4 regions of the Exiguobacterium sp. s39 genome follow, and region 3 is predicted to be linked to each of the others. Evidence: riboswitches for the same ligand, from Rfam matches in the RefSeq annotation. Region 3 holds a riboswitch; each other region holds the start of a gene.
The links. A riboswitch is a leader RNA that binds a small molecule or an ion and turns the genes downstream of it on or off. The one in region 3 is predicted to bind S-adenosylmethionine.
Positions count from the first base shown of each region.

Region 1: it holds a riboswitch for S-adenosylmethionine, as region 3 does, so the genes downstream of both, KNQ11_RS14165 (amino acid permease) here and metK (methionine adenosyltransferase) in region 3, are expected to answer to the same signal.
Region 2: it holds a riboswitch for S-adenosylmethionine, as region 3 does, so the genes downstream of both, KNQ11_RS13295 (Na+/H+ antiporter NhaC family protein) here and metK (methionine adenosyltransferase) in region 3, are expected to answer to the same signal.
Region 4: it holds a riboswitch for S-adenosylmethionine, as region 3 does, so the genes downstream of both, msrA (peptide-methionine (S)-S-oxide reductase MsrA) here and metK (methionine adenosyltransferase) in region 3, are expected to answer to the same signal.

Region 1 is NZ_JACSNA010000003.1:188,374-195,799, forward strand. Features, by position in the region: gene KNQ11_RS14145 (MFS transporter) at 1-218, opposite strand, end outside; gene KNQ11_RS14150 (CBS domain-containing protein) at 245-700, opposite strand; gene KNQ11_RS14155 (MarR family winged helix-turn-helix transcriptional regulator) at 883-1,305, shown strand; gene mmuM (homocysteine S-methyltransferase) at 1,374-2,309, opposite strand; gene KNQ11_RS14165 (amino acid permease) at 2,284-3,687, opposite strand; SAM riboswitch class I at 3,765-3,866, opposite strand; gene KNQ11_RS14170 (polysaccharide pyruvyl transferase family protein) at 3,975-5,441, opposite strand; gene KNQ11_RS14175 (ketopantoate reductase family protein) at 5,647-6,561, opposite strand; gene KNQ11_RS14180 (GntR family transcriptional regulator) at 6,744-7,426, shown strand, end outside.
Region 2 is NZ_JACSNA010000003.1:13,002-20,427, forward strand. Features, by position in the region: gene KNQ11_RS13280 (histidine phosphatase family protein) at 1-496, opposite strand, end outside; gene KNQ11_RS13285 (alpha/beta hydrolase) at 514-1,503, opposite strand; gene KNQ11_RS13290 (metal ABC transporter solute-binding protein, Zn/Mn family) at 1,673-2,686, shown strand; SAM riboswitch class I at 2,756-2,860, shown strand; gene KNQ11_RS13295 (Na+/H+ antiporter NhaC family protein) at 2,942-4,252, shown strand; gene KNQ11_RS13300 (hypothetical protein) at 4,296-4,499, opposite strand; gene KNQ11_RS13305 (aldo/keto reductase) at 4,657-5,469, shown strand; gene KNQ11_RS13310 (hypothetical protein) at 5,809-6,270, opposite strand; gene KNQ11_RS13315 (alanine/glycine:cation symporter family protein) at 6,357-7,426, opposite strand, start outside.
Region 3 is NZ_JACSNA010000001.1:1,701,335-1,708,760, reverse strand. Features, by position in the region: gene pckA (phosphoenolpyruvate carboxykinase (ATP)) at 1-844, opposite strand, end outside; SAM riboswitch class I at 1,079-1,205, shown strand; gene metK (methionine adenosyltransferase) at 1,334-2,542, shown strand; gene KNQ11_RS08930 (GNAT family N-acetyltransferase) at 2,680-3,168, shown strand; gene KNQ11_RS08925 (serine aminopeptidase domain-containing protein) at 3,247-3,951, shown strand; gene mnmM (tRNA 5-(aminomethyl)-2-thiouridylate-methyltransferase MnmM) at 4,002-4,601, opposite strand; gene KNQ11_RS08915 (MDR family MFS transporter) at 4,755-5,933, shown strand; gene KNQ11_RS08910 (peptidoglycan bridge formation glycyltransferase FemA/FemB family protein) at 6,117-7,151, shown strand; gene KNQ11_RS08905 (HAD family hydrolase) at 7,245-7,426, shown strand, end outside.
Region 4 is NZ_JACSNA010000002.1:275,401-282,826, forward strand. Features, by position in the region: gene KNQ11_RS12880 (NAD(P)H-dependent flavin oxidoreductase) at 1-925, shown strand, start outside; gene KNQ11_RS12885 (DMT family transporter) at 1,063-1,491, shown strand; gene KNQ11_RS12890 (Crp/Fnr family transcriptional regulator) at 1,507-2,175, shown strand; gene KNQ11_RS12895 (DMT family transporter) at 2,188-2,670, shown strand; gene KNQ11_RS12900 (MFS transporter) at 2,931-4,151, opposite strand; gene KNQ11_RS12905 (winged helix-turn-helix domain-containing protein) at 4,166-4,765, opposite strand; gene msrA (peptide-methionine (S)-S-oxide reductase MsrA) at 4,995-5,525, opposite strand; SAM riboswitch class I at 5,620-5,723, opposite strand; gene KNQ11_RS12915 (M20 metallopeptidase family protein) at 5,786-6,964, opposite strand; gene KNQ11_RS12920 (putative quinol monooxygenase) at 7,042-7,335, shown strand; gene KNQ11_RS12925 (C40 family peptidase) at 7,394-7,426, opposite strand, start outside.

The DNA.
Region 1 (7,426 bases), on a different contig from region 3:
TTATAACTTGTAAATAAGAGCGTTACTTCACTTTTTGACGCTTCTAAATTCTCGGCAATCGTCGGTAAGACCGGATTGACGAGCCCCATTCCCATGAATGCTGTGATACTGGCGAAAAAGACTGCCCAGACAGCAACTGGTTGATGGAATAATCCATGTTTGCTCTCTGCTAATACCGTTTCCGGCTCAAGCGTCGTTGTTTTTTCAGCAAGTGCCATAATGTCCCTTCTTTCTATTGGATGTGTTACATGAACTGTTTAAACGAATGGCGGATGACGTCGCCTCGACTAATGATCCCAACAAGCCGTCCTGCTTTCAGGATCGGAAGCTTTTTGATCCGTTTTGCGCCGAGCGTTGCTGCAATCTCTTCCATTTCTGTGTCAGCGTCCGCAGTTACGACTTTCCGGCGTGCCAGTTCCATGACAGGTCGATTCAAGATATGACGAATCCGATCTTCATAATCTTCTTCGTCTCCTTTGATGACATCTACATATAAGAATGTATCGACGATGATGTCCTTGTGTTTTCCGATCGCGCGCATGATATCTCCATCACTGATATACCCGACGACCTCCTGCTCAGCATTGATGACAGGAACGCCGCTAATACCAGATTGAATGAATCGTTCGATGACCGTCCGAATCAGATCTGTATCGTTTACCGTGATGACCTCTTGTTTCATCGACTCATAAGCTTTCATCTGAATTCTCCTTTGTCGTTCATTTCTCATATGAAAAAGTTGTATGATACAATTAAAAGAACAAAAATGATTGTATAATACAACTACAACTCTGTCAAGCCTCCTGCTTTTCGCATTGACAGCTTATCCACATTGGGTAATCATGAGGGACAGAGAGACCTTATTGAAAGGGGAGATACCCGATGTCTCAACAAGCACTCGAAACCATTGAATTGGAGTTAGCGATTCTGATCCGGCGCTTGACGACAGCGACGGCAGACAATCGTAATTTAGATCGTGCTTCCTACCTCTTACTGCGACAACTAGCGGATTCCGGCAACGTCGGTGTCAAAACACTTGCCCGTGAACTCCAGCTTGATGTCTCGACCGTCAGTCGCCAAGCTGCGGCACTCGATCAAAAGCAACTCGTTGAAAAAGTAAAAGATCCGACAGATGGACGTGCCTTCTTCTATCACATTACGGATAAAGGACAAGAAGAGCTCACGATTTACCGGACAGCGCGCCTCGCGAGCATCGAACGTCTCCTGACGGATTGGCCATCAGACGATGCCGAAGATTTTGGACGTCTATTGCAACAATTCAACCGTGCCTTGCGCGAGCGGTAACGAAATCACACCATTTAAAGGAACGGACGCGAAATCAATCGATTTCGCGTCCGTTTTTTCGTCATTCTTCATGATGTATGAGAAACCTGACAAACCGAACGAATTTGTGCGATATGTTCAGGTGACGTTCGGCAACAACCACCGATCAATCGTGCCCCTGCCTCATACCATGTCTTCGCGACGGTTTGGAACGATGTACACTGATTCGTACCTGACCACGTTTTTGCGACCGGATCATAGACCTCACCAGAGTTCGGATAGACGATGATTGGCACATCCGTCAACGCCTTAAGGTGACGGATAAAGTCGGTCGCGTAAGATGCCGGAAAACAATTTGCACCGATTGCTGCGAGCTGTGGATGTTGTCCGACCGTTTCAATACACGTCGCAAGTGCCGTTCCTTCACTAATGTGTGTCGCATCTTGAAGCGAGAACGTCAGCCAAGCGGACACTTCCGGATACGCTTCGAGAATCCGGAACAACACGACAGCTTCCTCGAGCGACGGAATCGTCTCAAATGCCAGCAGATCAGCCCCCGCTTCAATCAATGCTTCGATCCGTGGTCTGTGGAAGGCTTCTAGCACATCTGCTGACACTCCATAATGACCGCGATACTCAGAACCATCTGCTAAGTAGGCACCATAAGGACCCACTGATCCCGCGATCAATGCGTCACTCTTTCCGCTACGCGTACGTGCGTTTTGCGCCAAGGTGACCGTTTGTCGGATCAGCGCCTGTGCTTCCTCTGTCGTGATATGACGTTGCTTGAACCCTTCGATACTTGCTTGATAGCTTGAAGTGATCGCAACATCGGCACCTACTTCAAAGTAGTCACGATGGACGTGTTCGATTTGTTCCGGTGCTTCGATCAAGAGACGTGCTGACCAAAGCGGGTCGTTCAAGTCGAATCCCTTCTGTTCAAGTTCGGTTGCAAGGGCACCATCTAAAATAAGAAAGGGAACTTCCTGTAATCGTTGATCAACTGGATTTTTGATTCGGGACATCTTCAACACTCCGTTTCTGAGAAGAATTCGTGAACGCATGAACGACATAACAGATCACGATAAATGGAATACCACAGTACAAGGCAATTCGTTGTGTCGGATCAAATCCGATACCAATCAAGGAAATCAAACAAACGACGAAAGCGGCGATCGGTACGAATGGAAAGAGTGGTGTGCGATAGACCAATTCGTCGACCGTATGCCCTTCACGAAGAAATTGCTTCCGGAAGCGATACTGGGCAACGCTGATACTCATCCAAACAACGACAACAGCGAGACCGGAAATCGAGACGAGCGCGATATAGACACTTCCTGCTGCATAGATGCTAGACAGCAAGGCAAGTCCTCCGCCAAGCATGCTGAACAATACGGCTCGAAGTGGAACCCCACTTGGCGTCACCTGGGCGAAGAAGCGTGGAATCATGCGTTCGTTCGCAAGCGACCAGAGCATCCGAGAGGCGGCGTAAAGTCCAGAATTCGCTGCCGACAAGATCGCTGTCAAAATGACGAAGTTCATCACGTCTGCCGCATACGGAATTCCGATCCGTTCAAACACGGCGACGAACGGACTTTCGAGTACACCTTTCCCATCCGTTGGTAATAAGACGGCTAACACGATGATCGTACCGACGAAAAAGAGGACGAGTCGCAAAATTGTCGTCCGGATCGCAAGCGGAATCGTCCGTTTCGGATCGACTGCTTCACCCGCTGCGACACCGATTAGTTCCGTTCCCGAGTAAGCAAAGTTCACGGCAAGCATCGTCATGAAGATGACGAAAGCGCCATTTGGGAACAACCCGCCTTCGGTTAACGAAGAAAAGAATGGAGCCGGGCTACCATCTTGCAGTGGAATGAAGCCGACGATTGCTCCCGCACCGAGTAAAATGAAAGCAATGATCGTCACGACCTTAATGGCGGAAAACCAAAACTCGACTTCAGCGAACACGCGAACTTTCAAGACGTTAATACCGAGGATCATCGCAGCGAACAATGCGCTGAACACCCATACAGGAATCGACGGGAACCAACGTTGCATCAAAATGCCTGCTGCCGTGAATTCTGAACCAAGGGCGACCGTCCATGTCAGCCAGTAGAGCCAGGCCACTGTATAACCGGTGCCGGGTCCGATGTACTTCGTTGCGTACTTATGGAATGATCCGGTTTCCGGCATGTGCACGGCGAGTTCACCGAGACTTAACATGACTAAGTAAACGACGACGGCCCCAATCAAGTAAGACAGAATCGTTCCGACGCGTCCTGCTTGTTCCAACGTATAACCTGTACTTAAAAATAATCCTGTTCCAATGACACCACCTAACGACAGCATGATCAGATGACGTGATTCCATCTTGCGTCGAAACGCTCCGCTCGTTTTCATGAATCCATTTCCTCCTCGTTCCAACTATTCCAAACAAAAAACGCATCCTCACGGATGCGTCGGTCGACAATTCGGAAATCTTATCGATCGGGTGCAGCACCCGCAGGAATTAGCACAGTATCTTTCGACCTGTTGCTGAGGTTTCATAGGGCCAGTCCCTCCACCTCTCTGGATAAGTATGTAATTGTTCCTAACCCTATCAAGTCTTTTTTAAATTGTCAATACAATTCAGAATACTCCTATCAAAAAAACATTCCGCATCGTATCAATCCGGAATGTTTAAAGGGTTACTTTTTGGCGAATAAATCCGCTGTTTTCAAGGCTGCACGAACCGCTTTCCGATTCAATGTTCCTTGCTGGTGCTTCATTTTCTTCGTTTGGGCAGCCAATTGCGCTTTGAGCGCCGCAATCTCTTGATCCTTTTGAGCCGTTCCTGTTTGTTTCTGCAATGCTTTGATTTTCTTATCTTTTTCAGCTAATTGTGCTTTTGTTTGTTTTTGCGCATCCGCAATCTTCTTCTCTTGTTCCGGGAAGAACCGTTCAAAACGAGCGACTGCTTCCTCAAGACTTACGCCAGAAATCGGCTGGACTGGTGGGAGCAACTCGGTTTGCGCCATTTGACGGTCAAACGGTACATTCTCAGGATAGTTCGTCTCTTGATAAATATGCTCAAGATTGTTCACGTTCAAGAAGTCAACGAAGTTGTCGAAGTTACGCGCTTGAACACGTGCCGGACTTTGGAAGTCAGCATTTGCTACGACGTCGGATAATTGTGTATCCGCTTTGATGTCGTTCGCCCAAATGTGCGTCAACTGATGGTAATCCGTCAATTCGCGCATCCGTGCATCTTTTGGAATGAGGATACTCGGCGTACCCGCAAGTGTCGCTGTGATGTTTCCGTGTAAACGAGCTCCAAAACTGAGGTCTGCTTGACCGATGAAATCAAACCATGTCTGTGCGTTCAAGAAGAAACGGACACGATCGTTCATATAAGCAGGATTCGACATCTTCACCGGATAGTTCGTCACGGACAAGTCTGCGATTGGGTGCGTTCCTGTATACGTCAACTTCAGTTCCTTCATCCACTGTGGAATGAAGTAGTGATTCGGATACTCTTCCATCCCGCGCGTAATGAAATCAAGAACGTTTTGTGGTGCCAAACGTGACGAGTTGACTGTAATCATCGACTCGGACGTGATATTTGTTTCGCGAATGTTCAAATCACGACCGAACGCGTACATCGAAGGACATCCGATAACGCGATGATCGATCCCTTCGCGGAAACCAAGACGTGTTAAGTATTTCGACGTGATCTCCCCGCGAAGACCTAGCATGCTCGAGCGCTCGAGAACGGCACTGACGAACGCTTTGACATCTTCATCGAATGGGAATCCACCATCTAAGTCTGGTTCAAACGGTGCACGTAACCCTACACCGATGACGACGACTGGAATTTTTAATTTTTTGATGAGACGTGTATATTTCCGTAACGTCGGTACGAATTCTTTTCGGAATGCATCCGCTAACGGAATGACATAAAGATCAAAGTTGGCATTGATTTCGTCTGCCCGTTCTTCGTCGTAATAGTAATAGTCAGGTGTAATCGTCGTACCTTCTGTCATCAACGTCCGAAAGATACTGTATTGATAGATAAGATTTCCAACGTTTCCTCCAATGGAATTATGTTTCATCAAATAAGGAGCATCGAACTGTTCGAATGGTGTCATACCTGCACGAATAATAATACGTTTCATAATGGATAAACTTCCCCTCTCGTCTGCTTCATTCGTCCTTGCAAGAAAAAAATACGGAAAAATATATTATCAGTTTTTTTCAATCTCATTAAGAATAGATGAACTTTATTTCGGAAGTCAACGATTCCTAAGGGAAACAGGTCTTTCGTCATCAAAACGAAACATTTGCACCACACCATCATTTTTCTAAAATAGAAAAATGTGACTATTTAGTCGTTTCGAGATACATGCGTAAATTCGCTTCGACTAATTTCAAGGCATGCATCTGATCAGTCGTAGCAGGCTTTAATAATTCACTGAAAAAATGTTCCACTTCGACGGGCTGACCCTTTTCCATGTCCCGTAACATCGATGATTTCATCGTATCTTCCATTGCATGCATCTGCTTCAGCAAGACCGCTTCTACATCGTCATTAAAGACTGCCCCTTGTTTTTCCATCGCCTGTTTCGCTTCCGCCATGACGTCTAGGATCATTTGACGTCCAACAGCTTCTTCCCGAATCGGACCGATTGCTGAGCGAAATAGCGTCGTCACGCCCGCGAATGTCGAAATGAAGAGATACTTTTGCCACATGTCATCCATGATATGCATCGAATACTTCATTGGTGCCTTCGCTTTCGCAAAACACGCTGCGATTTTCTCTAGACGCGCTGTTGGTTTACCGGTTCGTGAACCAAATAGCAGCCGATGCGACGGGCTTGTCTGTACAATGCGCCCTTCTGCATCAAGCGTCGACTCAATAAAGCAAAGACCACCCAAAACTCGATCTTCTCCAAAGACTTCTGTTAATCGTCGAATGTGCTGCATGCCGTTCAACAAAGGAATGATATACGTCTCGCTCGAAACGAATGGCGCGATGTCCTGTAGGACGTCATCTAAGTGATAGGCTTTCGTCGAAAGCAAGATGACATCAAATGCACGATCCAGTCGCATGTCTCGTGTTATCAACTGAGGCGTAATCGTCATATCGCCATGAGGACTAGTGATGTGTAGTCCTGTTTTTTGTAGTTGTTCATATCGATTCGAACGGACGAGGAATGTCACCTGCTCCCCTTGCTCAGCAAGACGACCTCCGAAATAGCCTCCAACTGCCCCTGCACCTACAACTAACATGTTCATATGTACTATCTCCTCCTTACCCGTTCTGTGCGTTGCTTACTCCTTCACCCTAACATATTTGGAACCGATTTCCTGATTTCTGCGTGGATCGATCCGTTTTAAGTTAAGCGTTTGCATTTTAGAAAAAAACGTATATACTAACTTGTATACAAGTATACTCACTTTAGAAATCAGGTGATTCCATGTCAGAAATGTTATACCCCTTGAAGTGGTTATCAAAAGCTTCCGCCGGAGATCGTGTTGCACACGAGCTACGGATGCGCATCATTTCAGGAAGGATTGAAAGCGGTAACATCTTATCTGAGAACAAATTAGCCTCTGATTTTTCAGTCAGTCGCTCGCCTGTCCGTGATGCATTAAAGGTCCTTGCATCCGAACAATTGATTCGTCTCGAGCGGATGGGAGCAGTCGTCGTCGGTTTGTCTGAGCGCGACATTCAGGAAATCTATGATGTCCGGCTACTCATCGAAACGTTCGTCTTCGAACGACTCGTCAAAATCGAACGGGCAGAACTCGTCCGAGAGCTCAGTAAAATTCTCGAAATGATGAAGGTTGCCATCAAATACAAGGATGCCGATGAATTCTCCTTCCAGGATGTACTGTTTCATGAAACGATCATCCGCTCGATTGATCATGGATATGTCAGCATGATTTGGCAAAATCTCAAACCGGTCATGGAAAGTTTCATCCTCCTATCGATGCGGGTACGATTCGAGGAAGACATCGAAGACTTCGAACGCATCCTCGCGAACCACGCCTTGTACATCGAAGCGATCGAGACAGGCGACCGTGAACGGATGGTTGCTTCCTTACATCAGAACTTTGATGACGTCCAGGAAGTCGAAGATCTCTGGAAAACGCAACA
Region 2 (7,426 bases), on a different contig from region 3:
TTTTCAAAGGTGTCCGGTAACTAAATGTCGCGTCAATCGATGATAATGCTGCCTTGATCGTATGCGAGTGACAGACGATTAGAATTCGTTTCCCTTCATACATGCGTGTCACTTCCTGTAGCGCCTCGAACACGCGATCCTGGATGGCTTGTTCCGTTTCAAGACCCGGCACAAGCGTCGTATCGTTCGCTTGAACGGCCTCGTAAATCGCTGCGACTGGTTCACCGGAAGCGGCTCCGAATTCGCGTTCGACAAGTCGCTCGTCTGTAGCTGTAATCGCTAAACCAACAGCACGACCGATGATTTCTGCTGTCTCAACGGCACGCGACAAGGGACTTGCTAACAAGACATCCCACTTTTCATTCGATAGATAAGCGGCACTGAGTTCCGCTTGTCTTCTTCCTGTTGCATTCAACGGGATATCTTCTCTTCCCTGAATCCGTTCGTTTAAGTTCCAATCCGTCTGACCATGCCGTACTAAACAAATTTCAGTCATGTCTCTGTCTCCCTCATTTAAGAAATATGACTGATTGTATCATGTTTTCCATTCGCAAGTTGTCGCGGTGGCAACAGTAGTACCTGGCAGGTGAAACGTTCAATTCGTTCAAGCAATCGCTCGATCTTTAACGGATTTTCCGTCTGAGCGAAACTGGCAAGTGAGTGGGTGCCATTCGGAAAGGAAAACAAACGAACATCTGCTCCGACATCTGCTCCCTTCTCAACGAAATGCAAGGCTTGAGAAAATGGGACGATTGGATCTTTTTTACCGTGCAAGAGCATGATGGGCGGGGCATCCGATGTTAGGTGCGTGACGGGTGAGACGTGCGTCATCAGCTTACGCCATTCTTCTCGTCCCCCCTTATAGAACTTAATGTGGGCAATCCAAGTTTGAATGAAATTAAACAACAAAAAGTTCGTCGGTGGATATAAAGCGATCACACCACTGATCAATGGCATGTGCCGCTCATCGCGCTCACCAACGAAAGCAGATGGGGCAAGTGCCGTCGTCAGCATGAGTGCGGCTCCAGCTGAGTCTCCCCATACCATCATCCGTCCTCTTAGAATGCGAAGACCCTCTGCTTCCTTATTCAAAAAACATAACGCATCCCGTACATCTTCGAGGTTATCCGGAAAATAACTGCCCTCTTCGAACAAACGATACTCAATACTACAGACGGCAACTCCGAGTTCAAGCAGACGGTCGACGATTGGACTAAAGCAAAACATGTCATCGCGCTCTCCACGAACGAATGCACCACCGTGTGCATAGATGGCAACTGGAAACGGTCCTTCTCCCGGTGGATAATAGAGATCGAGCTGTAAGATGCGGTCTCCCACCTGTTTGTAGGTGAGCGTCCGCGGTGCAAGTTGTTTTTCTGTGAGTGGCAAGGCGGGTTCGGTCCATCGAAGCAATGCACCATAATTGTTCCAGATACTCGCTCCCGCTGCTGCCGTCGTCAATAACGCAGCTCCCCCCATTAGCCATGCAGTTTCACGTTTCACTTGATCACCTCCAAAAGACGTGCCAGTTTCTTCACTTTATTATCCTTCTACCCCGTTTTAAAAGAAGTCGAACGTCTCGGTATTCGTACTTGACGCTTCACCAGCGTTCCGCTATAGTGAGAAAGTCCAAATCGGAATAATTACGTTTTAATAATGGAGGTATCATATAATGAAAAAAATCATTCCTGCTTTAACAGTCGCTTTCGCAAGTGCAAGTGTTCTCGCTGCTTGCGGTTCGAATACCGATTCATCGACTTCAGATAAAACCCAGACAGAAGTCTATGCATCAACGTTCGCGACGGCTGCTATTGCCCGCGAAATCGGAGGGGATCAAGTCAACGTCAAGATGATCGTCCCACCTGGAGCAGACCCCCACTCTTACGAGCCGACGTCAAAACAACTCACCGAGATTGCTAAGGGCGACTTGTTCCTCTTAACCGGTACGACGCTCGAGCCGTATTCGAAAAAAATCCAGGAGAGTCTAAAAGGCACGGATGTCCGCTTCGTCGAGACGAGTAAGGACGTCAACTTGCTAGAATCGGATGCTACACTTCATGCACATGAAGAAGAAGGGCATACAGAAGACGAACACGCTCACGAAGAAGAAGGGCATGATGATCATACAACGGACGAACATGCGCATGAAGAAGAGGGGCATGACCACGGAAAATACGATCCACACGTCTGGCTCGACCCTGTCAACGCAAAAGCAATGGCACGTTCGATCACAAGCGCTTTATCAAAAGAAGCTCCAAAAGACAAAGCAACGTTCGAAAAAAACTTGAAAACGTTCGATCAGCAAGCTGATGAATTGGACGAACAATTTAAACAAGCCGTCGCTGATGGATCGAAAAAAGAACTTCTCGTTACGCATGCCGCTTATGGTTACCTCGCAGAACGATATGGTTTCACACAACTGCCGATTGCGGGAATTTCTCCTTCCGATGAACCGTCACAAAAGCAACTGGCCGCTTTAGTGAAAGAAGCACGGATGCATGATTTGAAATACGTCGCGTTCGAAGAGACGGTCTCACCGAAGGTCGCACGTGTCATCCAAAAAGAAATCGGAGCTGAATCCGTGACGATTCATAATCTAGAGTCGGTCACGAAAGCGCAACAAAACAGCTCGTATTTCAAGTTGATGGAAGAAAACGTCCAAACATTGAAAAAGGCACTTCAGTAAAGTACAGTTGACACGCGTTACTCAATGCGGTACGGTAAGAAACGTGTTTTACAACAATTGAATGACTTCTTTTTATCGCGAGAAACGGAGGGACTGGCCCAATGATGTTTCGGCAGCGGACGATTTGATTCGTACTGTGCCAAATCCAGCAAGCGAAAGCTTGAGAGATAAGAAGAGCGTCTTTATTTCATAAAGACCTCCTTCTTTCTTGCGAAGGGGTCTTTTTTTGTATCTTTGAGAAACGAGGTGTCAACAATGAATGAAACGATCACGCCTAACAAATGGGCACTGCTTCCCCTCGTCGTATTCCTAGTTCTCTTCATCGGAGCCGGGATCTTCTATGACGACTTTTACAAATTTCCGATCCTTATCGCCGCACTGATCGCTTTGATTTTTGCTGCAATCACGACGAAAGGATCCATCAATCAAACGGTCGAACGAATCGCAACGGGTGCCGGAAATCCTGATATCATGATCATGGTCTTCATCTTCTTACTAGCCGGTACGTTTTCTGGAACAGCAGAAGCAATCGGCGCCATCGATGCGACCGTTAATGCTGCTTTGACGTTCCTACCTCCGTCGCTCCTCATGAGTGGTCTGTTCATCATCGCTGCCTTCATCTCAATGGCAATGGGGACATCGACTGGAACGATTGCTGCACTCGCGCCAATCGCCTTCGGTATTCATGAAGCGACAGGCATCAACGTTGCGATCGCAGCGGCTGCTGTCGTTGGTGGATCGATGTTCGGCGATAACTTGTCGTTCATCTCGGATACGACGATTGCCGCCGTCCGGACCCAAAAAACGAACATGCGCGATAAATTCCGGACGAACTTCATGATCGTCCTACCGGCTGCTATTTTGACGGTCATCCTACTCGCATTCGTTTCTGGTTCTGGTGACGTCGTCGAAGCAAAAGCATTTGAATTCTACAAGTTGATTCCATATCTCGCTGTCATCGTCCTTGCACTATTTGGCGTCAATGTCATTCTTGTCTTAATTGGTGGTACGTTACTCACCGGCATCATCGGTATGATTGATGGTAGTTTCGGCTTGAGTGGCTTCGTCCTCTCGATGTCTGAAGGAATGATGGGCATGGCGGAGATCTCCATTTTGACGCTCCTCATGGGTGGTCTCGTCAGCTTGATTACGTTCAACGGTGGAATCGCCTTCTTAAAAGAGACGCTGACACGCAAGATTTCACAGCGTCGTGGTGCCGAATTCAGTATGGCGGCACTCGTTAGTGCAACGAATCTCGCGACTGCAAACAATACGATCTCGATTCTCGTCGCTGGACCACTGGCAGCTGAAATCGCCGATACGTATGAAGTCGATCGAAAAAAATCGGCGAGTATCCTTGATATCTTCTCTTGTGGTATTCAAGGCATCATTCCGTATGGAGCACAACTATTGATCGCAGCAGAATTGACGAAAACGGCTTCACCGGAACTGATTCCGTATCTGTTCTATCCGTTCCTCCTCTTCGTCTGTGGATCAATTGCCATCTTCTTCGGCTTACCACGCATGAAGAAGACAGCGACGAAGCAAGAAAAAATTTCTTCGTAACCATAAAACAGGTCCAATCGCGTCGACGATTGGACCTGTTTTATTATTTATTCTGCTTCGCTTGTCGTTCTAAGATTAAGTAAGCGATTGCCGGAAGCGGGAACTGAACGAGTCCAGCGCCTCCCCACACCCATGGATTACGTCCTGACTTTCGCGCACTAAGAAACAGACCCACTGCCTGCGTTACTAACAAGGCGCCAATGCTAAGCCAAGTACATTTGGATAGCTTTTTATTCTTTTGAGCCATCTTTTCTCCCCCTCTTTTAACACACGATTAAATCTCACGATTCTTTTCTATTTTACCTTATTTCATTCCTCCATGAGCATGGAAACGGACGTCTTCGTTCGTTCATGCTAAACTAAACGAGCAAATCTAAACTACGTTTTATGAGGAGGAGTAACACATGCAATACGCAAAACTTTCAAACGGTATTACGATTCCCCAAATCGGATTCGGTGTCTGGCAAGTAGATGAAGAGACAGAAGCACCTGCTGCTGTCGCTGAAGCATTACGTGTCGGCTATCGTCATATCGATACGGCTGCTGTCTACAAAAACGAGCGCGGTGTCGCAAAAGGAATCAAGGAAAGCGGCGTGAAACGTGAGGATCTCTTCTTAACGTCAAAAGTCTGGAACGATGATATTCGTGCCGGTCGGACGAAGGAAGCATTCGCAGAATCGCTCGAACGTCTCGAAACAGATTATCTTGACCTCTATCTCATCCACTGGCCGGTCGAAGGCTATATCGAAGCGTGGAAAGCAATGGTTGAACTGTATGAAGCAGGCAAGATCAAAGCGATCGGTGTCTCGAACTTCAAAGAACATCACCTCGATACATTGGCAGAAGAGGGCTTGATGGCACCAATGATCAACCAAGTCGAGTTGCATCCACAATTACCGCAACACGAACTGCACGAATACTTGCAAGATCACAACATTCAAGTCGAAGCATGGAGCCCACTCATGCAAGGGAAATTCCTCGAAATCAACGATTTCAAGGAAATCGCAGAGAAACACGGCAAGACACCTTCACAAGTCGTCTTACGTTGGCATCTCGACAACGGCATCGTCGCTCTTCCAAAATCCGTTACACCAGCACGCATTGCGGAAAACTTCGACGTCTTTGATTTCCAACTCGATGCTGATGATCTTGAGAAAATTGATCGTATCGCAACGGATGTCCGCCTCGGACCGGATCCGGACGAAATCGATTTTTAATCTGGCGATTCACATAAAAGATGAGGCTGACTCAAAAGTCCGTTTCCACAAAGAGAAGGGTGGCAGAACGATGATCTGCCACCCTATCTCGTAACAAAAAGAATGACGCGTTTCACGCAACTCCTACAGGAAAAAGCGCATCTTTGCGCTGTAAGACAAACAAGACCCGTTTTCCTGCTTGAATAAAGCAGGAAAATTGGCTTGTGTCTCGTCTGAGTAAAGGGCGTGAAAAGACGCGGCATTCTTTTTTGAGTCAGCCTCTTGATTCATCTGAACGACGAGAGACCCGTTTCCAGTCTACGACTCGGAAGCGGGTCTCTTTTTTATGCTTTAAGCTGTTCAGACATAATAAATTAAAATCGTATCTTCCGCTTCTTCTGCCTTTTGAAAATAGGCACGTAAATCGGCGAACTGTTCCCAGATATCCTCGAATTCGCCCGGTGTTCCGGCTTCATCATGAATCGAAGCGAGTGCCCGTTGATCAAAATTCCGCATCACCTCAGCCGAGATGATGAGGAGTGGCAAGGGCAGAATACCGACAATCGCCGCTTTCTCCTCATTGACGATCAACTCTTCGCCAACGATCGCTCGTCCCAGGTTGTAATGTGTGTCTTGATCAATATAGATATCGATTTGATTCATCAAATGATAGATGGCGTTCGTCTGTTCGAGGGCGAACAATTGTTCATGATCGGGTTGTGTCTCATGAATGAATAAAATCCAATCCATGATGATGTGGGGATCGTTTCCGAACGACTCCCAGACCGCATCCGTGACGCGGACGAAATGTACGTTTTCCATTCTCCCCCTCCCTTCTGTACTCTGTATTCCCTTTTTAAATTCGTTCTATACAAAAAAAGAGCCAGATTTCTCTGACTCCCTTTTCCTTAAATTGCTTTTTCGTCTTTTTCTGATTCTTGCCATGCTTCAAGCGTATCTTTCCCTGGCAAGTTCGGAATCGAGTCCGTATAGAATCGTGGCTCTTTTCCAGCTTTTCGTTGCCCGACATAATCTTCGAGCGCTAGTTTCGCGATTTTCGAGAGACGGAAGATCGCATACAAGTTAACGATCGCCATCAGTCCCATAAAGATATCTGCTAATGCCCACACGAGGTTCGCCGATTCAACGAGTGAACCGAAGACGATCATGACGAGAACGAGTACACGATACGCCATCAAGACTTGTTTATTTTCACGGATGAAGTTGATATTCGATTCACCGTAGTAGTAGTTTCCGACGACAGAACTAAAAGCAAAGAGGAAAATCGCGACGACCATGAATCCTGTCGCGAGTGATCCCACTTGTGATGCGAGCGCACCTTGCGCTAAGTCGATCCCAGCTACCGGTTGACCACTAGCATCCTTTGTTGCCACTCCACTGACGAGAACGATCATCGCTGTCGCCGAACAGACCATCAACGTATCAACGAAGACCGCAAACGATTGAATCAACCCTTGTTTGACCGGGTGAGAGACTTCCGCTGTTGCCGCCGCGTTCGGCGCTGAACCCATACCGGCTTCGTTCGAGAACAAACCACGACGAATCCCGTTCAAAAGTGCTGCACCTACTGCACCACCTGCGAGTGTCTTGAATTCGAATAGACCTTCTTGGAAGATCAATTTAAAAATACTTGGCAGTACTTCAAGATTCGTAGCCATGATGTAGAGTGCGATCAGAATATAACCACCGGCCATGATCGGTACGAGGAACGACGCGACGGTTGCGATACTACGGACGCCACCAAAGATGACAAGTGCCGTCAGCACGACTAGTCCGACCGTAATCCATGTCTTATCAAAGCCGTATTGATTTTGAAGTGAAAGCGAGATCGTATTCGATTGAACGGAATTGAAGACAAATCCGAATGAGATCGTAATCAAGATACTAAATAAAATCCCTAACCAACGTTGACCGAGTGCTTTTTCCATGTAATAGGCAGGGCCCCCACGCCATGCCT
Region 3 (7,426 bases):
AGATTTGCGGTTCTTTTTCGCGTGATAAGTTAACGGTCTTTGCATAACATCCACCTTCGATGTTGAAGACACCGTCGTGCGACCAACCATGCTCATCGTCGCCGATCAATTGACGGCTATCGTCTGCTGAGAGGGTGGTCTTACCAGTACCGGATAGACCGAAGAACAAGGCGACGTCGCCTTCGTGTCCGACGTTTGCCGAGCAGTGCATCGAAAGGACATTTTCTTGTGGCAAGAGATAGTTCATGACGGAAAAGATTGATTTTTTGATTTCTCCCGCGTATTCCGTTCCACCGATCAAGACGATCCGGTGTTCGAACGACATCGCGATGAACGTCTCAGAGTTCGTTCCGTCAACGGCAGGATCTGCTTTGAAATGTGGCGCATAGACGACCGTGAACGGTTCGAAGGCAGCCACTTCAGGATACTCGCGTAAAAAAAGTTGTTTGGCAAACAGGTTATGCCAAGCGTATTGTGTGAGCACACGGACCGGAAGGGTGAAGTGCGTATCTGCTCCAGCAGCAGCTTCTGTGTAGTAGAGCTGATCGGCTTCGTTCATGTAACGAAGAACCTTTTGCAACAATTGTTCAAATTTGTCTCCATCCATTGGTTGGTTGACATGACCCCAATCAATGTGAGACTCGCAGGAAGAATCACGGACGATGAACTTATCTTTTGGTGAACGACCTGTAAATTTCCCCGTTTCTACAGATAATGCGCCGTTCTCAGCAAGGACACCTTCTTCGTTTCGAATCGCATGTTCGACAAGTTCAGCAACAGATAGTTGTTTGAACACATGCTCTTTCTTGAGTAGTTCTTCGATATTCAGGACCGTCATCGGCATCCTGACCCCACCTTTCCCCTACGTTGGTTTTGGCTCACTGTATTTAGTATGACACATTTATTATATATGACATACTAAAGAGAGAGCAATCATTTTCTGGTGCTGATTTCTATTTATCTGGAAACGCTTTCAGCATTAACAGTTTAACATCTCTTTCAAAAAGTTTCGACTAGAATTTGAAACCTTGCTTGACAGAGTAGGTACAACTTTATATCATGTAATTCGTAACGGATACTCTTATTCTGAGCAGGTGGAGGGAACAAGGCCCGAAGAAACCCGGCAACCGTCCTACATTAATTCACATATTAATGAGGGAAAAGGTGCTCTCCTGAAGCGAAGTAAACACTTCGAACGATAAGAGGGTAAAGGAAGAACGCACAACCTTTCCCTGACCATTTTTTGGACTTGGAAAGGTTTTTTTCATTTTACCGTCCCACTCAACTAGGGGAAATGAGTACACCGTCAAATTCTTTTTTGGGAGGGTCATACATGACAAACCTTAATCGCCGACTATTCACGTCGGAGTCAGTCACTGAAGGTCATCCAGATAAAATCTGTGACCAAATTTCGGATTCAATTCTTGATGCAATCCTCGCGGCGGATCCAAACGCGCGTGTTGCGGCAGAAACTTCTGTTACAACAGGTCTCGTTCTCGTTGCAGGTGAGATCACGACATCGACTTACGTCGACATTCCAAAAGTCGTTCGTGAAACGATTCGTGAAATCGGTTATACACGCGCGAAATACGGTTTCGACGCTGACACGTGTGCTGTATTGACATCAATCGATGAGCAATCAGCAGACATCGCTCTTGGTGTCGACCAAGCGCTTGAAGCACGTGAAGGTAGCATGTCTGATGCAGAAATCGATGCAATCGGTGCAGGAGACCAAGGTCTCATGTTCGGTTATGCAACGAAAGAAACACCAGAACTCATGCCACTTCCAATCTCGCTCTCACACCGTCTCGCACGCCGTTTGGCAGAAGTGCGTAAAAACGGTCAACTCGACTACCTTCGTCCAGACGGAAAAACACAAGTCACGGTCGAATACAACGAGAACAACGAGCCAGTTCGTGTCGATACGATCGTCATCTCGACACAACATGCAGAAGAAGTCACGCTTGAGCAAATCCAAGCTGACTTGAAAGAACACGTCATCACACCGGTTATCCCGGCTGAATACATCGACGCAGCAACGAAATTCTTCATCAACCCAACTGGTCGTTTCGTCATTGGCGGACCACAAGGAGATGCTGGATTAACTGGTCGTAAGATCATCGTTGATACGTATGGTGGATACGCACGCCACGGCGGTGGAGCATTCTCAGGTAAAGATCCAACAAAAGTCGACCGTTCAGCTGCATACGCAGCACGTTACGTCGCGAAGAACCTCGTTGCTGCAGGTCTTGCAGACAAAGCAGAAGTTCAACTCGCGTACGCAATCGGTGTCGCGCACCCAGTATCAATCGCGGTTGATACATTCGGTACAGGAAAACTTCCTGAAGCGCAACTCGTCGAATTGGTTGCTGAAAACTTCGATCTTCGTCCGGCTGGAATCATCAACATGCTTGATCTCCGTCGTCCGATCTATCGTCAAACAGCTGCATACGGTCACTTCGGTCGTACAGATGTTGAGCTTCCATGGGAGCAAACAGATAAAGCAGCAGTTCTTGAAGAACAAGCAAAACGTTTCGCATAATCAAAAAGTCCGAAAACCCTACGCGGGTTTTCGGACTTTTTTGTTTCCGTGGAACTTTGCAGGAAACGAATGTTTTTTCTAGAAGAGGGTAAAAGTACATGAGTCGATTCGTATGAATACAAAGGGGGGTTCCGATTATGGAAATACGCGAAGCTATTCCAGCTGATGCAGGACGTATTCATGACATTGCCGTCACATCTTGGTTGGATACGTATGCAGAAATCTATTCCGAACGTTCGAAAGCGCATTTCGTGCAGGAGGCGTATCCGCAAGAAGAAGTCGTTCGTGCGATCCGGACGGCGGAAGAAGCACGGGGAGAGTATTTTTATGTCGGAATCATCGATGAGGAAATCGTCGGTTTCATTCATGCTGTTGATGTTGAGGGAACGTGGGAGATCATTCGTCTGTACGTCTTGCCGAAATATCAGCAAAACGGAATCGGACGACGGCTGATCCGTGAACTCGAACGACAAGGAGCCGTCCCACTCGAAGTATACGTGGAGGCACGTAACTATAAAGCACGTCAGTTCTTAACCTCATTCGGTTTTGAAGAACTCAGTGAGATGACGGAAGAAGTCTTTGGGCAAGTAGAATCTGTCATTCGTCTTCGCCATGTCGCCTCATGAAATCCGTCTTGGGACGGTTTCGTGTGCGTTTGAAATAAGGTATCGTAAAAAGGAAGTATGAAGTGAAGAGGTGAGTTTGTGGTTGAACAACCAACAGGAATCATCGTATTAGTTTATCCGTTACAACTGCGTGCCCGTCCGAGTGAAGCCTTGATTCGGGTACTCGAACGAGAGTATGAAGTATTACTTGTCGACGCACCACGTCGCATCTCGTTTGAAGAGCATGGTCAACTGTTAAAAGAAGCATTACGTGAAGCCGGGAAACGCAAGCTACCGATTCATATCGTCGCCTGTAGCATGGGCGCACTCGTCGTCAATCGTCTGTTGCAAGAATATGAATTACCGGTCGCAAGCCTTGCGTTCATTTCACCGTTATTTGATTGGCATCCTTCGAAACAACTCGGAGGCGTCAAACAAGTCTTCGCGAGTGCATTTGATCGTTTCCGGCCCGATGCGCCACTCGGTACGTTGCCGTTTGGTCAAAGTACGGAAGATACCGTTCGCATCGGTGAACTGACCTATGCACAGTACCGGGAAATCGAAGAAGAGATCGTCGTACATGACGAGGAACGAAAAAAACTGCCGCGTGTGAACTTGGCTTGTTTTTATGCACCAGACGATCAGTTCGCAGACGTCAAGTTGACGCTTGAAGTATGCCGGAAAATGGGTGGCGATCAGATTTACTTACAACGTCTACACGGTTTTCCGCATTTTAGTTTCGAACGGTTGAACACTCGGTTTGCAGAAAAATTAATGTTGTTCTTTAAGCTTGTTGAAGAATGAAATAATAAAAGTGATGCCTCTAAAAAAGGGCATCACTTTTTTGTGTCCCATCATCCGCGTACTTTTTTCTCGATCGCGATGATGAACGGGGGATGATTTTGTTGATTCAAGAAACGGTACTGGAGAACGGCATAATCTTGCTGATCAAGGGCTGTGACGTAATCGAGGACAGCGTCGCGTTCACGTTTTCCTTCCAGGTGACCGTGATAGACGACGAGGACGACAAGACCGCCGGGAGCGAGGACCGGGAGGAGGGCATCGAGTGCTTCGAGCGTCTCTTCTCCTGTCGTCGTGATTGATTTGTCGCTTCCAGGCAGGTAGCCGAGATTGAAGACACCGGCGCGGACAGGACGTTGTTCGTCCGAAAGACGGGCACCGACATGGATGTGGCTTTCATGATAAAGGTCGACGCGTGCTAACATTCCGGCTTCGTCGAGACGTCGCGTCGATTCCTCGATGGCTTGTGCCTGGACGTCGAACGCAAGGACTCGACCTTCTGGACCGACGCGTTCTGCTAAAAACTGTGTATCATGTCCATTTCCAGCAGTCATATCGACGACGCAGTCTCCGGGTTCGATAACGGACTCGAGTAATTGTTTCGTATAAGGTAGTACACGGGCAAGTGACATGGCATAGACTCCTGTTCCTATGGTCTGTTTTTCTAGTAATGGTTCAGTATGTGCAAGATTCTTTCTGCATTATATCATTTTTTGATTCGTTGACGAAAAGCGAAGTGGCTTGACAGTTAGGGGACGGATTGCGTAAAGTGGCAAGGTTGAGAATGAAATAGGAGGACCACAGGTATGCCAAAATTACCAAAAGCGGTCTGGATCCTCGTCCTTGCGATGGCCATCAATACGACGGGATCCTCTTTTTTATGGCCGTTTAATACATTATATATTCATGAATATTTAGGAGAGTCGATGACAAAAGCAGGGATGGCATTGTTCGTCAACTCGGCCTTAGCAATCGTCGGAAACTACTTAGGTGGAAAAGCGTTTGACCGTCTCGGTGGCAAGAAGACGCTTGTCATCAGTGTCATCGGACTTGTCCTGTCTTCCGTCGGCTTGTTGCTGTTTCATCAGACGTACCTCGGATACGTCGCGATGCTTGGATTGATTGGATTCGTCGGTGGGATGGTTTTTCCGACGATCTACGCGATGACGGGTGTCATCTGGCCGGAAGGCGGGCGCCGTGCCTTTAATGCGATCTATGTCGCACAAAACGTCGGTGTAGCGCTCGGGACAGCAGTCAGTGGTCAAATCGCTGCCTTTTCGATTCAGTACATCTTCATCGCCAATCTCGTCCTCTACATCGCCTTTGCCATCATTTTGTTCGTTGGTTTGTCCTGGATTCAGGCACCGACGCGGATGCATGCGGCGCATGACGAGATCGAAACGACACGCACACCCCTTGCACGCGGTGCGGCACGGACGATGTTGCTCGTCTCGATTGGTTATGCCTTACTTTGGTTCGTTTATGTGCAATGGCAAGGAACCTTTGCCGTACACACGAAATCGCTCGGTGTCACGATTTCCGAGTACTCGATTCTTTGGACGATCAACGGAGCACTCATCGTGTTCGCACAACCTTTACTAACACCAATTCTTCGTTGGTTTGGAGATGACTTAAAGCGACAATTGATGACCGGTACAGGAATCTTCCTCTTGTCTTATCTGATCGTTCCGTTCGCAGGCGGCTTCAAGATGTTCCTCGTCGCGATGATCATCCTGACGATTGGTGAGATGTTCATCTGGCCAGCAGTTCCTGCTATGGCAGCGAGACTCGCGCCGATCGGAAAAGAAGGAGAATTCCAAGGGTACGTCAATATTGCTGCTTCAGCGGGGCGGATGATCAGTCCGACCGTTGGAGGGTTGATCTACGATGTATCAGGTATGTCAGCGGTCTTCTTGACATTAATTGGATTGATTCTGTTAGCGGGCGTCGTCTTCCTTCGTGCTATTCCAAAAATCACATCATGAGCATCATCTGTAAGACAGCGGACATTATGACCGCTGTCTTTTGTTACGTCATTCGTTCGAAAATCATAAAATAAACATTTAATAATATGGAATATTTCGGCAAAGAAACGGGTACTTTCTAATCAAGAACTTGAAAAAGAAAGGTCATATGAACGTTGCTTCTTTTTGACTGGAGGTGCACGAATGGAAAGGTGTCAATTCATCACAGATGCCGCAACTTGGACGACACACGTACAGCAACAGCCTCTTGATATCTTCTACAGTCACCAATATGTCACGCTCAACGCTAGACCGTCTGAGCAAGCGGTGCTATTCCGTTATGAAGGTGATGCAGGAACACTGTTCTATCCCTTTTTGAAGCGCCGAATTTTTGATACGCCTTATTCAGATCTCATCACGCCGTATGGCTATGGTGGACCGGAAATCATCGGTCAACTGACCGCGACTGAAATGCAGCATGCACGTCTATTGTTTGAAAGGTGGGCAAAGCGAGAAGCGATTGTCTCGGAAATGATTCGCTTTAATCCATTGACGGGTAATGAACGCTTCATGCGGGATTGGACGAAAGTCTCCTTCATCCGTCATACGACGAGTATCGATTTACGCCCTTCAATAGAAGACATCATGCAGACATTTCATAAGAAGACGAGAAGTATGATTCGCAAATCGCTTGCCTCTCCTTTAACCGTTAGAACAGGAACACGAGACGACCTACCTGTCTTTGTAGCGTTGTATCATGAAACGATGGACCGGAAGAATGCTTCGGCTCATTACTATTTTACGGACAGTTATTTTGAACAATTATTTGAAGCAAATCCACTCTGTGAGCCATTGTTACTGATTGCGGAAATCGACGGAGAACCTGTTGGTGGATACTTCGTATTGCTCGGAAAAGAATATGCCCACGGTCATTTGATTGGTTGTAAGCGGGACGAAGCGAAGATGTTCCCGAATCAGCGACTCGAGTACGAAGCGATTCTTCAGACGAAAGCACGCGGTCTCGTCGAACAACATCTCGGGGGTGGATATCAAGAACGGGATAGTCTCTTTGAGAGTAAATGCCGTTACACCGGGTATCGTTTATTTGAGTATCATCAAGGAAAATCCATTCTTCAACCAGCCATATACGATCAGTTATGTGTACGATACGGGTCAGATGCTGATTCGGATTATTTTCCAGCTTACCGACAAACTAGTGTCCAAATGGCGACAAGTTAAACAGTAACTAAATGAAGAAGGCGAAACGACTACATCGTGTAGTCGTTTTTTTGATATGCTGAAATCATGATAGATCATTAAGGGGGATGTGTCTTGAAAAAACGAGGTCTTATTTTTGATATGGATGGGGTCATTTTAGATAGTGAAATTCGCTACTTCGAGGTCCATCAGCAGATGTTCAAAACGTTATCGATTCCGCTCGATCCAGTTCAGTATGCGACGTTCATGGGAAAAACAGGTGATGAGATGTGGGAAGAGCTTGTCGCCCAGCATCA
Region 4 (7,426 bases), on a different contig from region 3:
TGAGCTCTTTAAAATTCGATATCCTTTAATCCAAGGAGGAATGGGTAACATTAGTCATGCGGCGCTCACGGCAGCGGTGTCGAATGCCGGAGGACTCGGAACGCTCGGGTGCGGGACATTGTCGGTCGATGAAGTGTCGTCGCGGATTCACGAGACACGAATGCTGACGGATCAACCATTTGCCTTGAACATCGCGATTCGTGTGTCTCCCTATACGGAAGCACTGATTGATCTCGCGATCGCAGAAAAGATTCCGGTCGTCTCCTTGTCGGCAGGAAATCCGGCACCGTACATAGAGCGACTTCAAACTGCTGGCATCAAAACGATCGCTGTTGTCGCTTCAGTCAAACAGGCGTTAAAGGCAGAACAAGCAGGCGCTGATGTACTCGTAGCGGAGGGAGTTGAAGCGGCAGGCATCAATTCACCGCTCGAGTTGACGACGCTGACCTTGATTCCGCAACTCGTCGATCGGGTCAACATTCCGGTCCTGGCAGCGGGTGGGATTGGTGACGGGCGTGGATTGGCAGCTGTTCTGTTACTTGGTGCGGCGGGTGCCCAGCTCGGAACACGATTGATCGCGACGGAAGAGGCGAAGGTTCATTCGGCATACAAGGCGCACTTAATGGATGCGACCGATACCGATACACGCATCATCGGACGTTCCGTCGGATTCGTCCGACGTGTCCTTGATGGTCCTTACGTCGAACGACTCACAGCAGAGACACCTGCTGCTTTTCTTGATCAGACGAATGAGTCGTATCATATTACGGGCGCTCTTAAGGGTGATGAGGAGAAAGGGTATGTCAACGCTGGACTGGTTGCCGGATTGATTCATGATGTGCCGACTGTTGCGGAGTTGTTTACGCGCATGATGACGGAAGCAGAGGAACAGCTGAAGCAAACGACTACTCGTTTTACGACATGAGCATATAGTGAGGGACCCGTGATTCCACTTGTGGACAGCGGGTTTTTTCATGTTTTTTTGAAAATGGGACATTTGTCCTTTTCAAGTAGGGTACGAGTAAGGTCTACTCTAGTGTAGAGATTAAAGGAGGAGATGACGTGCAAGGAGTCGTGTTTGCTTTGATGAGCGGTCTGTTCATCGCCCTGCAAGGCATATTCAATGCGCGCCTTGCGACAGGGGTCGGACCGTGGTTGTCCGTATTGATCGTCCACTTTGTGGGTCTGATGGGTTGTTTAGTCATTTACAGTTTCGTACGAGATCGGAAAATCGGTGGCTTCCGTCAGTTACCGTGGATTTATGCGAGCGGCGGTTTGATTGGCGTGCTAGTCGTCGTAACGGAACTGACAGCAATCCAAACGCTCGGGATGACATGGGCAATGTGTTTATTACTCGTCGCACAGATTTTATGTGCTTTTGTGATTGATTTAAAGGGATGGTTCGGTGTCTTAAAAAAACAAGGAAATCGTGGTCAGTGGGTTGGTGTGGGTCTCATGCTTGCAGGAGTTGCGATTTTCTCACTTGCCTAAAGGGGGGAAATGAACATGGAAACCGTCATTCAACAGTATGGACTGGATACGATTTTGACGGAAGAGACGCGCGCTTGGTTGCGTCAAGAAACCTTCCAAAAAGGGGAACTCCTCTGTACGACAGGGGCAGCGATCGACCGGATGTACTTCATCGTCGCAGGCAAAGTTAAGATATCTGCTGCCTCGTCAGAAGGGAAACAACGGATTCTACGATTCAAGACACCACTGACAGTGATCGGTGACGCTGAGTTCATCAATGAACGGGAAGTGCTGAATACGGTCGAAGCAGTGACCGATGTCGAGGTGTTGAGCGTACCGTATGCGATTTTACGCGAGCACAATACAACGAACGTCTTTCTGCAATTCTTATTACGCACGATCACAGCGAAGTGGTATGCCGACTCGAAATCAGCGTCGCACCATGTGTTGTATACAGTTGAAGAGCGATTTGCAGGGTATTTGTTGTCGATCGCTTCTGAAGCCAGTGACAGTTTGTTTTATCAGGAGATGCGGACGTCGAACTTACATGACGTCGCCGACTGGCTTGGAACGAGTTATCGCCATCTCAATCGGATCATCACGAAATTATGTGAAGAAGAGATTCTCGTTCGACGACGCGGGAAAATCATCATCGTCGATCTGGAGCGGATTCGCGAGAAGGCGAACGGCAACAGCTATGAGTAGGGAGGAACGAACATGATAATAGGCATCGTGTGTGCCGTGTTGGCAGGGATGTTAATCAGTTTACAGACGGTATTGAATGCTCGGATGAGTGACGCGTTTGGCGCTTGGGCGACGACGACGCTGGTCTTCTTCGTTGGTTTCATCGGAGCAAGTGTCACGTATGTTCTATTTCGTGGCGGAACAATCGGACAGATTCAAAACGTATCGCCACTCTATTGGTTTGGTGGACTTGTCGGTGTCGGCGTCGTTTTTTGTGTCATGCGTGGGATTCAGTTGCTTGGTCCGTCCGTCGCAATCTCTGTCGTTCTGATTTCGCAGTTAAGCTTTGCTCTCGCTGTCGATACGTTCGGCTGGTTCGGTTTACCACAAATTGATTTATCATTCGGTCAGCTCGTCGGTCTCGCCGTCATGGTATGTGGGATCTTCGTTTTGAAACGGTATCAAGTCGTCGCGCCGGAAGAGAGGGCGAAGGATATACCGAAGCAAGTCTCTTAAAAAATCTGATACTAGTTCGATCGACTGACGAACGTTTCTGTCATCCTAGCTTTCCGCAGGCGGGAGGTAAGCCGCGTCATCCCGCATTCTATGCGATTTGCCGGGGCTTACCTGACCCTGACGAAAGCGCGACTCGCGCTTTCTTTCCCTGCAGGAGTCGAGGATGAACACTCACGTTCTAGATTGACTAAATAAAACATGCGCGTTTCCCGCTAATTCGATCGGGAGATTCGCATGTTTTTATGTGTTGTGACTTGATCTCAATCGAATAGATGAACCATTCGTCTTCTGAAGTAAAGCGAGAGAACAATAATGAGAAGACCACAGTACAACATGATTGTCGTGATCGAAACGTGAAACGACAGTAGAAACGAGAGGAGCGCGTAAGATAATGGAATGAGACCATTTGACGCGGCATTCACGACACTCATGACACGTCCCATCGTCTGTTCCGCACACTGAGACTGGATGAACGTAATGAAGCGAATATTGATGATCGAAGAAAGGACACCAAGTGATAACAGGATGATCAGGTACAACAAGATCTGCTGCGCTTGACTAAGCAGGAAGAGAAGCAGACCTAAGGCGCCAATTAATCGGACCGATGAGGTAAGCCCATTTACTTTCGTTTGCGTAAAACCACTCCAGAGCGCCCCTCCGAGCATTCCCATTTGATAAGCACCTTGCATATAACTTAAATCCATCGCATCTCCTTGGAGCACATCATGAACGAGTAAGGGGATTCCGAGTAAGAGTGGTCCAAAGAAAAAGAAATTGACACAGATGACAAGAAAAAGTGTCTGCTTGAGTTGCTGAAAGTGAAAAACGTAATGCAGCCCTTCTTTTAGTTCAAAGAGAGCTGAATGCTGAAGCAATCGCTTGATCTTAGATTCACGAATACCATACGTGAAAAGGAGCGTCAGACAGAGTGTCCCGAAAATTACGAGAAAGACGTGCGAGTAAGAAGAATAGCTGAGAATGACTCCACCAAGAATCGGACCTGAAAAGAGGGCGATTTGATTAGATGTCTGAATCAGTGAATTGGCTTTAGTGAGTTGTTCTTTCGGAACGAGCGTAGGAAGTAAGGAAGCATTCGCCGGCGAAAAGAATGCATCCACACTACCGAATAGAAAGGCGAATCCTAAAATCGTCAGCAATGTAAGCTGATCGGTATGAAGTAATGCGAGAATACAGAGAATGAAACTGATTCGTAAAGCGCTCGAGATGCGCATGATCGTCGAACGTTTATAGCGATCGGATAAGACGCCACCGAATAACATGAGAAAAATACGGGGTAACAAGGTGGCCATGAGGACGAATCCAAGATATGACGCCTGGTTTAGCGTATGGATGACATACCATTGTTCAACAAACAGATAGGTTGATAGGGAGAGGGCAGAGCACATACCGGACCCCCATAAAAATAAAAAAGATCGATTTTTAAACAGCGATTGTTGCGTATCCATTTCAATAGGCAGCATGTGGCACCTCCGGTTTAGACGTCGTCATTCTCAAATAGTGGTTCATCAATTGCAAAGGCAGTCGTCATGATATAGAAGTGTTTTTTATCTTTTTTGTCTAGTGAAGGGGACCGTGTGAACTCGTCTAATAGAGCACGATATTTTGTAGCAAACTGCCGAAAATCGGCTTCAGACATCGCCAGTTCCTTTTGAAGTGATAAGCTCATCCAGTCCTCGATGTTCGAAGATGAAGGAGAAAAAGTAGCTGTCGGAGCCGTAAGAACGCGTGTCTTTGCCCGGTCTAGTACCTCAAGATACGACTGCCGGGTCGCTTCATTCGTCTCGACGAAGTTCAGTAGATGATCGGCAGGAATGTATCCTCGAGCAATCGCTTGATAGTATTTCAATAGATTGCCGCCCTGTTCTTCCGTACGGACGAGACGAATCAAGTCATGCTTTTCAAGTTCCCGTACGTGATAGAGGACCTTCGCGCGGGATAACGTCAGCAAGTGGGCTAACTGATGTACCGTGTGTGGTTTTTCGACGAGAAACATGAGGATTTTTGTTCGTAACGGATCACTGATCACTTTTAACTGTTCATAGTTCTCTAACATGTGAATCGCTTTTTGTTCCATGCAATGATCTCCTTTTTAACCGGTTAATTTTTATTAACCGTAAAACAAAAGGCTTCTTTTGTAAACGATTACAAATTTATGTAAGGGTGTTGGTAAAGAAGACATCATTTTTTTACATACAAAAAAACTGATTCCACGACATCTCGATCATCCTCCACTTTTTACTGAAAGTAGGGTAAGAACGAGATGTTTGAAATCAGTTTCAGCTACTGTATATGGTTCGAAGTGATTAGACCGTCGTCGTATCTTTCCATTCCTGCTCGATGAAAGCATCGCGACCAGAAGCAGCACGATCTTTTTTATAGTGTTCTGGATTTTTCTTATGGAAGTCTTGATGGTACTCTTCCGCCGGATAAAATTCAGAAGCGGCATCGATCCGCGTCACGATCGGTTGTTTGAAACGATTGCTTGCAGCAAGGGCGTCACGGGAAGCGATCGCTGCTTCGTGCTGTGCATCCGTATGATAGAAGATCGCTGGTGCGTACTGCGTGCCGCGATCTTGGAATTGACCTTCTGCATCCGTCGGATCCGTTTGTGGCCAGTAGAGTTCGAGCAGACGCTCGTACGGGAACAGGCTCGGATCAAACGTGATTTGGACGACTTCGAGATGTCCCGTCGTTCCTGTTTTGACTTGCTCGTATGTCGGATTGTCGACGTGTCCGCCCATGTAACCTGATACGATTCCCTCGATTCCTGGTAATTCTTCAAACGGTGTCACCATGCACCAAAAACATCCACCTGCAAATGTTGCTTTTTCCATCTGTCTCTTCCTCTCCGTGGGAAATCCCCATTGTATGTCTGACAGCGAGAAAACGAAAACGACTCCTTCGCTTGGTTGCAAAAGGAGTCGCCGCTTTTTATCAACCAAAGCTTTCGCTTTGCTGGTCGTAGCACCTTGCTATGCGCAGGTTGCTGGGACGTCATCGATCCAGATCTCTCGGTCCACTCTTGATAAGGGTATATGAAGTTGATGTCATTCGTTATCATTGTTGTGATGATACCATTCACACAGAAATAAAGTCAATCCTTAGGTTTTAAGGCACGTAAAACCGTCGCTCCAAGTGTCTTCGCACCAATCAACAACGCCTGTTCGTTGATTTCGTACTGCGGATGATGCTGTGGATAGTTGACGCGACCGTCCGTATATCCGGAGCCAGTGAAGAAATAACTTCCCGGGACATGTGTTAGATAATGCGCGAAGTCATCCGCAGCCATCATTGGTGTGAGTGCCCGGACGGATGCTTCCGGTAAGAAAGAAGCGGCTTCCTGAACAAGTTTTGTCTCGTCCGGATGATTCCAGAGCGCCGGGTAACCCGTCGTGAAGTCGATTGAATAGGTAGCACCGATGCCGGCACATGTCGTTTTGGCGACAAGATCGACTTCTTGCCGGAGCTGATGCCGCAATGTCTCATTGAACGTCCGAATTTCACCGACGATGCGTGCTTCACCCGTGACGATGTTCGGTGCCGTTCCCGCATGGAAGGATCCGATTGCGAGAACAGCCGGCTCGAACGGATCGACCCGTCGACTGACGAGATGCTGTAAGTTACAGACGAGCTGCGCTCCAGCGACGAGCGCATCTTTTGTTTTGTGCGGTGCTTGCGCATGTCCACCTTGACCATGAACGATGATTTCGAATTCGTCGATTGCACATAATGTATGTCCTTCCCGAAACCCAATCGTACCGACTGGTAAATCATTTTCGAGATGTGTCGCAAAAATCGCATCGACATCTTCGAGGACGTCGGCTTCGATCATTTGGATGGCTCCGCCAGGAAAGACCTCTTCTCCATGCTGATGGATGATTCGAATCGTTCCTTGCAATTGATCGCGTAACGGATAGAGTGTAGCAGCCAGGGCCATCACCATCGCCGTATGTCCATCGTGTCCACATGCATGCATGACACCGGGATGGATCGACCGGAAGGCAAGCGTCGTCTCTTCTTGAAGTGGTAAAGCATCGAAATCTGCACGGACCGCAATCGTCGGACCAGGCTGTTTGCCTTCGATCGTCGCGACGACACCACGACCTCCGACGGCTGTTTGATAAGGGATGCCCTGCTCCGCGTAAAAGTTTGCAATTCGTTCTGGTGTGCGGACTTCCTGGAAAGAGAGTTCCGGATGTCGATGAAAATCACGACGTAACGCGATCATCGTCGGTTCGAATTGTTCAAGTGCTTCAAAAAGTTGAGTTTGCATCTTCAAGCTCCTTTGACGTGTGTCTTTTCGTGAAAATGGGTACAGATACAGGTAATCACGAAAGGGGATAATGAAACATGGGAGAAATCGTCGTCAACGCTGTACTTACAATCAAAGCAGGACTTGCGGATCAAGTCTTCCCGATTCTACAAACGGTCTATCATGCCTCACAAAAAGAAGAAGGGTGCTTACGTTATTCCTTACATCAATCGATCGAGGATGAGCATCAATTCATGCTGTATGAAGTGTATCGGGATGAAGAGGCACTTGAAGCGCATATCGCATCCGATCACTATAAAGCCTACCGTGAACAGATCGAGTTATACTTGATGGATCGACAAGTAACGAAATACGTCGAGATGACATTTTAACGTATTGCGATAAGAAGAGACGAACCCGTCGATTTCGACGGATTCGTCTTTTTTTGTCTTACATCGATTTAAATCCGAGGAAATGCTCTTG